DNA from 3 places in the Kitasatospora griseola genome. Region 2 is predicted to be linked to each of the others. Evidence: riboswitches for the same ligand, from Rfam matches in the RefSeq annotation. Region 2 holds a riboswitch; each other region holds the start of a gene.
What was found. Region 2 has a riboswitch for cyclic di-AMP ahead of ACI1MP_RS27055 (NlpC/P60 family protein). Riboswitches for the same ligand answer to the same signal wherever they lie in the genome.
Positions count from the first base shown of each region.

Region 1: another riboswitch for cyclic di-AMP. It lies ahead of ACI1MP_RS25200 (peptidoglycan DD-metalloendopeptidase family protein); the one in region 2 lies ahead of ACI1MP_RS27055 (NlpC/P60 family protein).
Region 3: another riboswitch for cyclic di-AMP. It lies ahead of ACI1MP_RS35735 (transglycosylase family protein); the one in region 2 lies ahead of ACI1MP_RS27055 (NlpC/P60 family protein).

Region 1 covers NZ_CP173360.1:5,541,271-5,545,857, reverse strand. The annotation lists gene tig (trigger factor) at 1-763, opposite strand, end outside; tRNA gene ACI1MP_RS25210 (tRNA-Pro) at 969-1,042, opposite strand; tRNA gene ACI1MP_RS25205 (tRNA-Gly) at 1,193-1,266, shown strand; gene ACI1MP_RS25200 (peptidoglycan DD-metalloendopeptidase family protein) at 1,493-2,494, opposite strand; cyclic di-AMP (ydaO/yuaA leader) riboswitch at 2,497-2,652, opposite strand; gene ACI1MP_RS25195 (hypothetical protein) at 3,025-3,219, opposite strand; gene ACI1MP_RS25190 (PP2C family protein-serine/threonine phosphatase) at 3,608-4,587, opposite strand, start outside.
Region 2 covers NZ_CP173360.1:5,956,322-5,960,908, reverse strand. The annotation lists gene ACI1MP_RS27065 (hypothetical protein) at 1-578, opposite strand, end outside; gene ACI1MP_RS27060 (NlpC/P60 family protein) at 704-1,756, opposite strand; gene ACI1MP_RS27055 (NlpC/P60 family protein) at 1,968-3,035, opposite strand; cyclic di-AMP (ydaO/yuaA leader) riboswitch at 3,046-3,201, opposite strand; gene ACI1MP_RS27050 (NlpC/P60 family protein) at 3,564-4,587, opposite strand, start outside.
Region 3 covers NZ_CP173360.1:8,034,466-8,039,052, forward strand. The annotation lists gene ACI1MP_RS35730 (diiron oxygenase) at 1-568, shown strand, start outside; gene ACI1MP_RS35735 (transglycosylase family protein) at 697-1,923, opposite strand; cyclic di-AMP (ydaO/yuaA leader) riboswitch at 1,927-2,095, opposite strand; gene ACI1MP_RS35740 (MFS transporter) at 2,621-3,874, shown strand; gene ACI1MP_RS35745 (MFS transporter) at 3,972-4,587, shown strand, end outside.

The sequences.
Region 1 (4,587 bases), 420 kb from region 2:
GCGCGAACTCGTCGTCCAGCTCGGGGAGTTCCTTCTCCTGGACGGTGGTCACGGTGACGGTGACCTCGGAGTCCTTGCCGGCCTGGGTGCCACCCTTGAGGGTGGTGGTGAAGGTCTTGGCCTCACCGGCGGACAGGCCGACCACGGCCTCGTCGATGCCGTCCAGCAGGCGGCCGGAGCCGATCTCGTAGCTCACGCCGGTGGCGGTGCCGTCCTCCGGCACCTCACCGTCGACCTTGGCCTCGAGGTCGACGACCACGACGTCGCCCTCGGCGGCGGCGCGCTCGACGTCCTTCACGGAGCTGAAGCGCTCGCGCAGCTGCTGCAGCGACTTCTCGATGTCCTCGTCGGTGACCTCGACCGGGTCCACCACGACGGCGATCTCGGTGAAGTCCGGCAGGGTGACCTCGGGACGGACGTCGACCTCGGCGGTGAACTTCAGGTCACCGCCGTCGGCCAGGTTCTCGACACCGGCGATGTCGGTGATGTCCGGCTGGCCCAGCACGTCGATCTGGCCCTCGTCGACGGCCTGCGTGTAGAAGCGCGGAAGCGCGTCGTTGACGGCCTCCTCCAGCACCGCGCCACGGCCGAAGCGCTGGTCGATGACCCGGTTCGGGATCTTGCCCTTGCGGAAGCCCGGGACGGTGACCTGCTGGTTGATCTTCTTGTACGCCGCGTCGAGGCTGGGCTTGAGCTCCTCGAAGGGCACCTCGACGGTGAGTCGAACCCGGGTCGGGTTCAGAGTCTCGACGGCGCTCTTCACGGTTGGGTCTCCTAGGGGGGCTTGCGGTCAGGGCGATAGGCGGTTGGGGCTGAAATGCTGTCCGTACTACCGCCAGCGGTCCATCCTACCGGTACCACGAAAGCGACTGTGCCCGGCACCGGGTGCAGGTCGGGGCGACTCCCCCCAACACCCGCGCCCACAACGACAACAGGGCCCCGCCCACCGACGAGACCCTGCCGCACGGTCGGGGTGACCGGATTCGAACCGACGGCCTTCCGCTCCCAAAGCGGACGCGCTACCAACCTGCGCCACACCCCGTGGTGCCGAGCAGAAGAGTACACGTCGGCCACCCCTCGACCGGGGCGATATCCGCGAGCCGACAACGCGGAAGAAGTGTGCAATCCACCGGCGCGACCAGGTACCCTGATCCAGTCCTCGCCACCGCGACTGCGGTGCGGGTACGCCTTTGCGGGTGTAGCTCAATGGTAGAGCCCCAGTCTTCCAAACTGGTCACGCGAGTTCGATTCTCGTCACCCGCTCCAGCAGGCCGACGGCCCCGACTGCCCACGCAGTCGGGGCCGTCGGCGTTTCGGCCGGTCACCCCCTCGGCGACACCCCTCGACCACGCGCCCGGCCGCACCCCTCGACCCCCCTGCCGCACCCCGCTGCCGCACCCCGGCCGCCCGCCCGGAGCGCCGCACCCCGGGCAGCCCGAAGGCCCCGGGCGGCCGGGTGGCTGCGCGGGGCCTTCGGGGGGTGAGGCGTGGATCAGACGTTGACGCCGTGGGCCGCCAGGTAGGCGACGGGGTCGATGTCGGAGCCGTAGTCCGGGGTGGTGCGGATCTCGAAGTGCAGGTGCGGGCCGGTGACGTTGCCGGTGGCGCCGGAGAGGCCGATCTGCTGGCCCGCCGTCACGGCCTGGCCGGCCGAGACGGAGATCGAGGACAGGTGGGCGTACTGGGCGTACTTGCCGTCGGCCAGCTTGATGACGACCTGGTTGCCGTAGGCGCCGCCGTTGCCGGCCGAGACCACGGTGCCCGCGGCGACGGCCTTGAGGCTGGTGCCGGTGGCGACCGGGAAGTCGATGCCGGTGTGGTAGCCGCTGGACCAGTTGGAGCCGGCCACCTTGTAACCGGTGGTGACCTTGCCCGGCGCGGGGGCCACGTACGCGGCGTTGGCGCTGGTGGTCGCGGCGACCGGAGCGACCGGCACGGTGGTGACGGCCGGAGCCGGGGTCGACGCCTTCGGGGCCGGGGCCGCCTGCTGGGTCTTGGCGGTGTCGGCGACGGCCGGCTTCGTGACGGTGACGGCCGGCTTGGTGGCGGGCTTCGGCGCAGCGGCGGGCTTCGGCGCGGCGGCGGGCTTCGCGGCGGTGTCCGAGGAGGTGGACTTGGCGGCCGGGGCCTTCGCGGGGGCGGCGGCCTGGCCGTTGATGGTCAGCTGCTGGCCGGGGAAGATCAGGTCGGGGTTGCCGCCGACCACGGAGTGGTTGTCCTGGTAGAGCTTCTCCCAGCCGCCGTCCACGTGCTGCGCGGCAGCGATCTTGGACAGGGTGTCGCCGGAGACGACCCGGTAGTCGTGCGCGGAGGCGACCGGCGTCGCGTCCGTCGAGACCTGGGACGCCGGGCGGTTGGCGCCCTGCTCGGTGGCGGTGTGCGCGGAGGCGGCGGTGACCGGGAGACCGATCGCGGCGCCGGCCACACCGGCGGCGATGGCGATGCGGGCGACGGTGGCCAGGCGCGGCTTGCGGTGCTTGCCCTGAACGGACATGAAGCATTCCTCTCCGACGCCTGCGAGGTGAGCTGTCGGGTTCGGGCGAGAGTTGCCCGGCCGCAGAACTGCGGCTTCACCCCGAGCCGTTCCCGGATGTTCCCGGGCCCGGCGACTTACCTGTGGTTCCCCCGCTCCTGCCGTGGCGTGGTATCTGGTCGGCACCGGACGACGGCAGGACTAGGCGTTCCGTCCGGTGGCCCGCCCGGTCACTGGCCGGGCTGCGGACGAAGCAAATCCCACGGCCCGCGAGGCTGGCAAACGCCGACCGGCCCCGTTCCCAAGATCGGGAAGGGGCTGACGGTCCACCAGGTCACGCGGTGTCGACCGGGCCGCTGCGGTGCGCGTACGGGATCATGACGGTGCGCACACGAACCCCGCACGGTGGGCGACCTCGGCCACCGTGCGCGTTCGGTCGCGGACCCGGCGTGACGCCGTGGGTGACCCTGGTCACCTGCGGGCAGGCCGAATGGACGGTGCGGGGGTGCCTCCCGCCCGTCGTGGCGTGTCGCCGGAGAGCCGACGCGGCGTCAACCCGCGATCGAGGCGATGGCCTTGGAGACCGAGGTGAGGAACTGCTGGATCGGGCCGGCCATGGTCGACTGGCTCAGCATGAAGCCGAACAGGGCGGCGACGATGGCGTGCCCGGACTTCAGCTGCTTGTTGCGAATGAAGATCGCGACGATGATGCCGAACAGGACAAGCGCGGAGACGGAGAAGGCCACCGGGACTCACTTCCTCGATTCGTGGCGGGGGTTCGGGTGAAAGCCGGCGATGGCTCCCAGGCGGAAACCGGCCCCAGCCCCCCGTGTCCCCACCACTCCATCCGGACTCAGTGTGGTCGCTCGTGCGGAGTGCGTAAAGAACTTGCCCGGGGCTCCTGCGCCCGAACCCGCCTGGTAGGACTGATTTTCGCCGACCGCGACGATAGCGGACGGGTTCTGACGGCCCGTCGGCGGGCGGCGGTCCGCGCAGGCCGGCGCGGTAAACCGGCAGGCAGATCCGGTGTCACCGGTCGGCCCGGACGCCGCACCGGAATTGGCCGAAGATCAACGCCCGGGTTTGACACTCCGTGGACACTCCGCGCTCACCGGGTCTGCACTCGCCGCGGGTTCAGCGGCGCCAGATCAGCAGCACCGCGCGGTCGTCGTTGACGTGCTTGGCGACGGTGTCGATCAGCCGGACCGCCGCCCCGGACCGGATCGCCGCCGGTGCGGCGGCGACCAGCCGGTCGGCCTCGCCCATCAGCCGGTCCATGCCCTCGGCGAGGTCGCGGCCGGGGATCTCCACCATGCCGTCGGTGCACAGCATCAGGACGTCGCCGGGGCCGAGGGTGCCGCGCACCCCCTCGAACTTGGCTTCGTCGTAGACGCCGAGCAGCGGGCCCTCGGCCTCCTTGACCTCCCAGTAACCGGCCCCCGCGAGGCGGTGCATGCCGGGCAGGTGTCCGGCGGAGAGCAGTTCGTACTCGCCGGTGTCCAGGTCCACCACCAGGTGGACGGCGGTGGCGAAGCCCTCTGCCCAGTCCTGGCGCAGCAGGTAACCGTTGGCGGCGGGCAGGAAGTCGTGGGCGGGCAGCGAGCCGAGCAGTCCGCCGAAGGCGCCGGACAGCAGCAGCGAGCGGCTGCCGGCGTCCATGCCCTTGCCGGAGACGTCGGCGAGGACGACTTCGAGCACCCGCCCGCCGGGGCCGGTGCGGGCGGCGGCCATGAAGTCGCCGGAGAAGGACTGGCCGCCGGCCGGGCGCAGCGCGGTGTCGGTGTGCCAGCCGTCGGGCAGTTGCGGGATGCGGCCCTGGACCCGGATCCGCTCGCGCAGGTCGAACAGCATGGTGGAGCCGCCCCGCCAGGGCACGCCGATCCGGCGGCGGAACTGGGCGACCAGCAGCCCGGCGACGCCGACCGCGCCGACCACCAGGGCGGCACCCGGGGTCACGCCGTGGGTGTAGGCCTCGGGCTGCGCGCTGGCGACGCGCTCCCCGGTGTGCACCAGGGACTCGGCGATCAGCCCGCCCGCCGCGACGGCGTACAGCAGCACCAGGGTGCCGGGGCGCAGCAGCAGGGCGCCGGCCAGCACCGGCAGCACCAGGGCGG
Region 2 (4,587 bases):
TGGACGGTGAGCGGCAGTTCGAGCAGCAGCCGGCCGGGCTTCCAGGCGCCCCAGACGGCCTCGACGGTGGGCATCGCGCGGTCGGCGAGGGCGGCCAGGTCGGCCAGTTCGGCGTCCTCGCCGAGGCCCAGCACCAGGCTGTGCTGCCCGGTCGCGGTCCGGACGGCGCCCAGGTCCCAGGGCGCCACCGCGCCGGTCGGCACCTCCCTGAGCACCCGCCAGCCGGCCGGCTCCCGCCGGAGTTCGACCTGCCGTTCCAGCAGCGCCGGGTAGTCGTCCACGCCGGCGATCCGGTAACCGAGTTCGGCGCCGACGGTCAGCCGGTCGGCGCCGGACGCGGGTTCGGCGAACGTGGTCAGCCGCAGCGTGTACTCGGTGAAGCGGATCGCCGCGGTGCGGGTGAGCACGTCCCGGTCGGCCTCCTCGGCGCCCACCGCCGTCGGCAGGCCGCCGGGGTCGCGCCGCAGGATCGCGCTCGCCCGCCGCGCCAGCACCTGCGTGACGGCCTCCCGGGCCCCGGACGGCGCGCCCGGCCCGGGCGGGGCGGCGGCCGGCGCGGCGGGCCCGGCCGGAAGCACCCGGGGCAGCGACAGCTGGGCGGCGCACCCGGCGGCGACCAGCAGCGCGGCCCGCCGGGACAGCGAGGCCCCGGCCTGTCGCGGGGCTTCCGGCGGCAGGTCGGTGACCAGGGGCTCGTGCTGGTTCAGACCCGCACCACCGAGTTGACCGGCATCGCGCCGACGCTCTCGTAGCGGACCCGGGCGCCGGGGTGGGGCGCGTGCACGACGACCCCGCCGCCGGCGTACATGCCGACGTGGTGCCTGTCCTTGAAGAAGATCACCAGGTCTCCGGGCCGGGCTTCGGCGAGGCTCACCCGCCGACCGGCCGAGGCCTGTCCCTGCGAGGTCCGCGGCAGGGTCACTCCGGCCTGCCGCCACGCCCAGTACATCAGACCGGAGCAGTCGAACGTGGTCGGGCCGGTGGATCCGTACACGTACGGGGAGCCGATCTTCGAGACGGCGGCGTTCAGCGCGGCCGCGGCGCGGTCGGACGCGGGGGGCAGGTCGCCGAGGTCGAGCCGGTCGGTGCCGCGGGTGGCGCGGTCCTGGGCGTCCCGGGCGTCGTCGTCGGCCAGCCGGACCCGCTCGGCGGCGCTGAGGCCGCCCAGCAGCCGCTGGGCCCGGGCGAGCCGGCTGTGGACCTCGTCCTTGGCGGCGGCCAGGCGCTGCCGGGCCTGTTCCAGTTCGTCGAGCTTGGCGGTGGCCTCCTGGCGTCGCTGGTCCAGTCGGCGCTGCCGTTCGTGCAGCTCGCGCAGGGTCTCGTTCTGCCGCTCGGTGGCCTGGCCGAGGGCGCGGGCGCCGGCCAGGTAGGACGCCGGGTCCTTGTCGAGCATCAGCCGCAGGGTGGGGTCGAGGCCCTGGGTGCGGTACTGGGCGGCGACCACCGCCCCGAGGTCGCCGCGCAGCCGGTTGAGGTCGTCCTGCCCGGCCGCGACCTGGCTCTGCAGGGCGCCGGCCTCGCGTTGCAGCCTTCGCTGCTGCTCCTGGGCCGCGTTGTACTTCTCGTTCGCCTGCTCGGCCTCCTCGTACAGCTGGTCGACCTGCGCCTTGACGTCGGTGCGGTCGGGCGGGTCGGTCGGCGCGGCGCCGGCCGGGGCGACGCCGAGGTGGAGGACGCCGGTCGCGGCGGCGGTGAGCGCCAGGGCGCGGGCGAGGCGCTGGACACCGGGCAGTGGGGGGCGACGGTGCACGGACACGTGCGACGACTCCGTTCCTGCGGCCGGCCTCCGCCGCCGCCCGCCGGTCGGGCGGCCGTCCGCACGGGGGGCCGGGCCAGAGGTTAGCGAGTCGGAAGGATCCAGTCCAAACCCTGACAACCTCGAATATTCGACCGCGAATCGGACACCGGAACGAGTGCGGCCCGGCACCCCCTGTGCGGGGTGCCGGGCCGGGCGCTCGAAGGAGCCGTCAGATCCGGACGATCTTGGTGATCGGCATCACGGTGGCGGACTCGTAGCGGACCTGCGCGCCAGTGTGCGGGGCGTGCACGATCTGCCCGTTGCCGACGTACATGCCGACGTGGTGCTGGTCGCCGTAGTAGATGATCAGGTCACCCGGTCGGGCGTTGGCGATGTTGGTGCCGATGTTGGTGCCGGCACCCGCCTGGGCCTGCGAGGTGCGCGGGATCGACACACCCGCTTGGGCGTAGGCCCACTGCATCAGACCGGAGCAGTCGAAGGTGCTCGGGCCGGCCGCGCCGTAGGAGTACCAGCTGCCCAGCTTGGACAGCGCGGCGCTCATCGCGGCGCCCGCGTAGCCGGCCGGAGCCTGCACCGGGGCGGCGAGGTCGGTCCGGGCGGTGTCGCGGGAGGCCCGCTCGGCCTGGCTGCGGGAGGCGTCGGCGGCCTTGGCCTCGGCCGCGGCGAGCTCGTCGCGCTCCTTCTGGGTGAGCGTGTTGAGCAGGTCCTGCGCCTTGGCCAGCTTGGCCTGGACGTCCTCCTTGTCGGCCTGGAGGGCCTTCGTGGTGGTGTCCAGCTCGGCGAGCTTCTGCTCGGCCTCCTTGCGCTGCCCGTCCAGCTTGGCCTGCTCGGCCTTGAAGCTCTTCAGCAGGTCCGCCTGGGTGGCGCCGACCGTGTTGAGCGTGCCGGCCTGCCCGAGGAAGGCGTCCGGGCTGCTGGAGAGCATCAGCTGCATGGTCTGCGAGATGCCGCCGTTGCGGTACTGCTCGGCGGCGATGTTGGCCAGGCTGTCCTGAACGGTGGTCACCTGGTCCTGCTGGCGGGCCAGCTGGTCCTGCAACTGGGTGACCTGCTTCTGCAGGTTCTGCTGCTTCTCGACGGAGGCGTTGAGCGCCTCGGTCTTCACCTCGGCCTGCTCGTTGAGCTGGTCGACCTGCTGCTTGACCTGGTCCTTGGTGGGCGCCGGGTCGGCGTGCGCGCCGGTCTGCGCGGAGAGCGCGACGGCGGTGGCGGCAGCGGCAGTGAGAATCGAGACCCGGGCACGGCCGACGGGCTTGGGACGGCGATGGGACGCCACGAAGGCGGACTCCTTCTTCCTCACACCGCCTACCGGGTGAGCTGACGGGTTCGGGCCGGAAGAGATGCCCTACAGCGCTTCACCGACCGCTGTCGCGGCCGGCCCGGCGCCGATTCACCCCGGGGGAACGTGGTTCCCCGGCTCCGTTCGACAGCACCCCCGCAGGGGTATCCCCGTCGGCGGACCTCGTTCTGACGATCCGCCCGCTGTGTCACGGACTCGGCGGCGACCCCCACCGTCGCCCCCCTTGGGCGATCGACTCTGCGGCGGTCGAACCAAGACCCTAGTAACCGATCCGTGATCGGTTCAAATCCTTGTCCGAAAAAAATCTGAATCTGAGTCAATTTCGATTACGGAAATGACCGAACGTAAGGGATTCGTTGCACAGTGCGCAGCATTTCCCTTCGTTCCATCGAAAAACACAACGCCCGGACGTGTTCGAGATCACAGTGGAATCTCGACCCGTCCGGGCGTGTCACGGCGCGTCAGTTGTCGCCCTCTGGGGCGTATGTCCGGATTGTCGGACCGTCAGACCCGGCGGATGGTGAGGATCGGCAGGGTGTCCGCGGCCATCAGCTTCACCACGTCGCCGGTGCGCGGCGCGTGCACCACCATGCCGTTGCCGACGTACATGCCCACGTGGTGCGCGTCGTTGTAGTAGACCACCAGGTCACCGGGCTGCGCGTTGTGCCAGTCCTTGCCCACGTTGGTGCCCACGCCGGCCTGCGACTGCGAGGTGCGCGGCAGCGAGACGCCGGCCTGCGCGTACGCCCACACCATCAGGCCGGAGCAGTCGAAGGTGCTCGGGCCGGTCGCGCCCCACACGTAGGCCGAGCCGCGCTTGTCGAGCGCCCGCTGCACCGCGACGCCGGCGTAGCCGGCGGCCTTCGGCAGGCTGCCCAGGTCGACCCGGTCGGCGCCGCGCGAGGCTGCGCCGCCGCCGCGCAGGATCGCGGCCCGGTCGGTGGCGGAGAGCTGGCTGAGCAGCTTCTGCGCCTCCTGGAGCTTGCTCTGCACGTCGTTCTTGGCGTCGTTGAGCGCCTGGGTGGAGCTGTCCAGCTCGGCCAGGACGGTCGCCGCCTCCTGCTTCTGCTGGTCCAGCCGGCGCTGCTGGTCCTCCAGCGACTTCAGCGTGGCGGCCTGGGTGCTGGCCGCCTGGTCGAAGGAGGACGCCTGGTCCAGGTACTTGTCCGGGTCGGAGGAGAGCATCAGCTGCATCGACGGGTCGATGCCCGCGTGCCGGTACTGGTCGCCGGCCACCGCCGCCAGCCCGGAGGCCAGCTCGGTCAGCTGCTCCTGGCCGCGGGCCACCTGGTCCTGCAGCTGGTCGGCCTGCTTGCGCAGCTGGTCGGCCTTCTCCTTGGCGCCGTTGTACTTCTCGGCGGCCTGCTCCTGCTCCTCCAGCAGCTTGTCGACCTGCGCCTTGACCTCGTCCTTGTTCGGCTGGGCCGGCGCGGCGTGCGCACTCACCTGGGCCGACAGGGCGACCGCGGTCGCGGCGGCAGCGGTCAGCACGGTCACCCGGGCGCGACTCGGCTGCTTGGGACGGCGG
Region 3 (4,587 bases), 2.1 Mb from region 2:
GCTCACCGAGATCGCCGACGAATGCCGGCACTCGATCATGTTCGCCCGCATGATCGAAAAGATGGGCGCCCCCGCGTACGGCGCCGGATTCGTCGCCCACAACCTCGGCCGGCTGTTCAAGGCGATCTCCACCCACAGCCAGACCTTCGGCGGCACCATGTACGTCGAAGAGATCCTGGACGCGTTCCAACGCGAAATGATGAACGACGACACGCTCCAGCCGCTCACCCGGCAGGTCTCCCGGATCCACGTCATCGAGGAGGCCCGACACATCAGCTACGCCCGCGAGGAACTCGTGCGCAAGCGGCTCGGGTTCCTGCAGCGCCGGTGGGAGCAGCTGTTCCTCGGAGTGGTCATCTACTTCGCCACCACCGCGCTGATCCACCCCCGGGTCTACGCCGCCGTCGGCCTCGACCCGAAGGTCGGCAAGGCCGTCGCCCGGGCCAACCCCCACTGGCGCAGCACCAAGATCGAGATGGCCCGGAAGGTGATCGGGGTTCTGGACCGCGCCGGACTGGTCGGCGCCGCCAACCGCTGGCTGCTGCGCGCCGCCGGAGTGATCGCCTGAGCGGGGAGTGGGAGAGCGCCGGGGACGGGGCGACGGCCTCGCCGGGAACTCCGTCGAGGGAGCACCGCGGCGGCCTGCACCGCGCCGGGCCGCCGCCCCGAAGCGACGGTGGCCCGGCCTGGCAGTCCTCAGCCCAGGTTCAGCACCTGGCCCGGCTGGATCAGGTCCGGGTTCTCGCCCAGCACCTGCTTGTTGGCGTTGTAGAGCTCGGTCCAGCCGCCGTCCAGCTCGTGGGTGCGGGCGATCTTCGCCAGCGTGTCACCCGGGCCGACGGTGTACGGCTGGGCGGCCGGGGTGCCGGCCGCCGGGGTGTCGGTGGCCGGCGGGCTGCTGGTGGGCGACGTGGACGTGCTCGGCTGCAGCGCGCCGGCCGCCTGGCTCGGGTCGGTGTTCGGAGCGGTCGGCGAGGTGGTCGGTGCGGGCGACTGGTTGCCGCCGGTTCCGTTTCCGCCTCCGGTCTCGCCCTGGCCCTGGTCCTGACCCTGCCCCTGGCCGTTGCCTGCGCCGTTGTTGCTGTTGCCGTTCTCCGTCCCGTTCCCGTGCCCGTTTCCGTTGCCATTCTGGCCGTCGGAGGGCGTGGTGGGGTTCGGGGTGGGGTTCGGGCTCGGGGCGGTGCTCGGGTCGGTCGGCGGTGCCGGGACGACCGGGGTGGCCGGAGCGGTCGGGGCCTGCGCGTCCGGGGTGGTGGTCGGGGACGGTGCAGCGGTCGGCGGCTGCGGGTGCGTCAGCTGCATGTAGCGCTCGTACAGGCTCTGGTGGCTGGTCCAGAACCAGCCGCCGTTCTTCTGGTACCAGTACACGTGGGACACCGGGTCGTAGCCGGGCAGGCCGGAGAAGACCGGGGCGGCGTTCGGGGCGGCGACGGTGCCGTCCGAGGCGGTGTTGGCAGCTGCCGCGCCGCGGGCACCGCGCAGCGCACCCGACTCGTCCGCCGAGTCGTTGGTGTCCACCACGCCGGGAGCGCTGGCCACGCGCAGGTCCGACGAGTCGGCGCACGAGGCCCACGGCTGCGGGCCCTCGGTGGCCAGGATGCGTTCGGCGACCACGATCTGCTGGCTGCGGGTGGCGCCGTTGGGCAGCTCGGCGTACTGGGTGCCGCCGTAGTCGACCCAGCGCTGGGCGGTGATCTGGAGACCGCCGTACATGCCGTCGCCCGAGTCGAGACTCCAGTTGCCGCCGCTCTCGCAGTCGGCGACCCGGTCCCAGACCGCGCTGGGCGCGGCCTGTGCACCCGTCGCGGTGAGCAGTGGCAGTGCGATGCCGACACCGACGACGCCGGCCGCGGCGATGGCCCGCTCGGCGGCTTTCTCCGCCTGGCTCTGCTTACGGTGACGCCCGGAACCCGTGAAGAGCATGCTCGATCCTCTCCGCACGCCTGCGAGGTGAGCTGTCGGGTTCGGACCCGGAGGGAGGCCCGGCCGCCGTCTGCCGGTCGGAGCCGGTTCGGGCGACTTCACCCCTAGCCGTGGGGGACGGCGACGTACCTGGTTCCCCCGTCCCCGCCCAGGGTTGTGGTGATCGACCCGGCAACGCGGCGGGCAGGGTTCGGCGTTGCCGCGTGCGGGGCCCGGCGGTGCGGGCCGGACCGAGCCTATTCACTCGAACGGAGCAATCACAAGCTCATCGCGCCGGCATCACGGGCGAGTCACGCAGGTCTGGCCGGGTTCGGACGCGGAGCGCCCGGGCGCGGGCGGGGAGGCGTGGCGGCCGTGCGTGGGCGACCGGTTGGCGGGAGTTCGGAGGAGGGGGAGCGGTCTGATCGGGTGGTCGGGGGGTGGGTGGTCGGGGGGTGGGTGATCGGGCAGTCGGGGGTGGGGCGATCGGATGCGAAAGTCTGACCGATCGGTGGGATTGGGAATCGGGTGGAGGGGAAGGCGGGCGTCCGGGCTCCGGTCCCATGAATTTGACTGAACGTCAACTCGCCTGAGAAGCATGGGCAGTTGAGGTGAACCAGAGCATTGCCGACCTTGCGGATAAATCGCGCGACAGCCCGTTCGGGGGCTCCCTACCATCACGGTGATCGCTGTTCCCCGACCCGCTGTGGAGGTGCCCGTGGCTGCGCTGATTCCCGAAGTGCTCCGGGTGGAGCGCCAGTTCGCCCGTCTGTTCGTCGCTCAGTCGCTGTCCGTACTGGGGGACAGGGTGTCGTTCGTGGCGCTGCCGTTCGCAGTGCTGTCGATCGGCGGGTCAGCTGCCGATGTCGGCCTGGTGGCGGCGGCGGGCTTGCTGCCGATGCTGGTGTTCACACTGGCCGGCGGCGTGTGGGCGGACCGGATACCGAGACAGCGGATCATGCTGGTCTCCGATCTGGTGCGGTGCGCGGTCCAGACGGCTGTCGCGGTGCTGCTGCTCACCGGGACGGCCCGGGTCGGGGTGCTGGCGGCGCTGATGGTGGTGTTCGGCGTGGCGGACGCTTTCTTCCTGCCTGCCTCCACGGGGCTGCTGCCGCTGCTGGTGCCCAGTGAACGGCTGGGCGAGGCCAATGCGCTGCGCGGGTTCGTCCACTCGGCGGGGCTGGTGGTCGGCCCGGTGCTGGCCGGTGCGCTGGTTGCCGTCGCCGGCCCCGGCGGCGCACTGCTGGCGGACGCAGCGAGCTTCGCCGCCAGCGCCGCAGTGCTGGCGAGGCTCGGCACGGTGGGCGGGAGGGCCGTCACGGAGCGGGCCGAGCGCCTCGGGTTCCTGGCCGAACTCCGGGTCGGCTGGCAGCAGGTGCGCCAGCGGTCCTGGGTGTGGTCGAGCATGCTCGTGATCGCGGTCTACCACGTGGTGGTGCTGCCCTCGGTGTTCGTGCTCGGTCCGGTGCTGGCGGATCGCGAGTGGGGCGGGGCCGGCGCCTGGGCCGTGGTGGTCACCGCCTTCGGCCTCGGTGCGATCGTCGGCGACGTCTGTGCCTACCGCCTCAAACCGGCCCGTCCGATGGCGGTGGCGGCCGTCGCGATGGTGGTTGCCTCCTGTCAGGCGCTGATCATCGGATCCGGCGCTCCGGTCGTGGTGATCGCTCTGCTGGAGGCGTGCACCGGAGTCGGCGTCTCCCTGTTCTTCGTGCTGTGGGAGACGTCACTCCAGGTGCACATACCCGAGCAGATGCTGTCCCGGGTCAGCTCCTACGACCAGCTGACCGCGGAGGCGCTGATGCCGCTCGGCCTGGTGCTCGCAGGCCCGCTCTCCGACGGGATCGGCGTGCACCGGGCGCTGTTCGGCATGACCGCTCTGGCACTGCCGGCCGGCCTCGTCCTGCTCGCCCTGCCGGCGGTTCGGGGACTGCCTGCACGGCCGGCGACCATCCCTGCATCCACTAATCCATAAAAGATTGGAATATGATCGCCGATGTGCCCCCGCTCGATCGACGCCCGCGGAGCACCGCTCCACGCACCACGTCCCACGTACCACCCGGGAGTCCCCCATGTCCGTCCAGGCCCAGCCCCCACTGCCGCCCCCGGCAACCACGCCGAACGCCGCGGCGCGCACCACCCCGGCCGGCCAGCCCGGGGGCCGGCCGATCCGACTCGGGCTGCGCGCCAACATTGCACAGTTCGGCCTGCTGGTGGCGGTCAACGCCCTGGTCGGTGGCATGCTCGGCCAGGAACGGACAGTCCTGCCGCTGCTCGCGGATCAGGTCTTCCACCTGTCCGCCTACACGGGTGCGCTGACGTACATCCTGGCGTTCGGCGCGACCAAGGCGGTCACCAACTTCTTCGCCGGCACGCTCTCCGACCGGTACGGGCGCAGGCCGGTGTTGATCGCGGGCTGGCTGATCGCCCTGCCGATTCCGGCGATGCTGGCCTGGGGTCCGACCTGGGGGTGGATCGTCGCGGCGAACGTGCTGCTCGGCGTCAACCAGGGCCTCACCTGGTCCACCACCGTGATCATGAAGATCGACCTGGTCGGTCCGGCCCGGCGCGGCCTGGCGATGGGCCTCAATGAAGCGGCGGGCTACCTCGCGGTGGCCGTGACCGCGACCGGCACCGGCGCCATCGCCGCCCACTGGGGCCTGCGCCCGCAGCCCTTCCTGCTCGGCG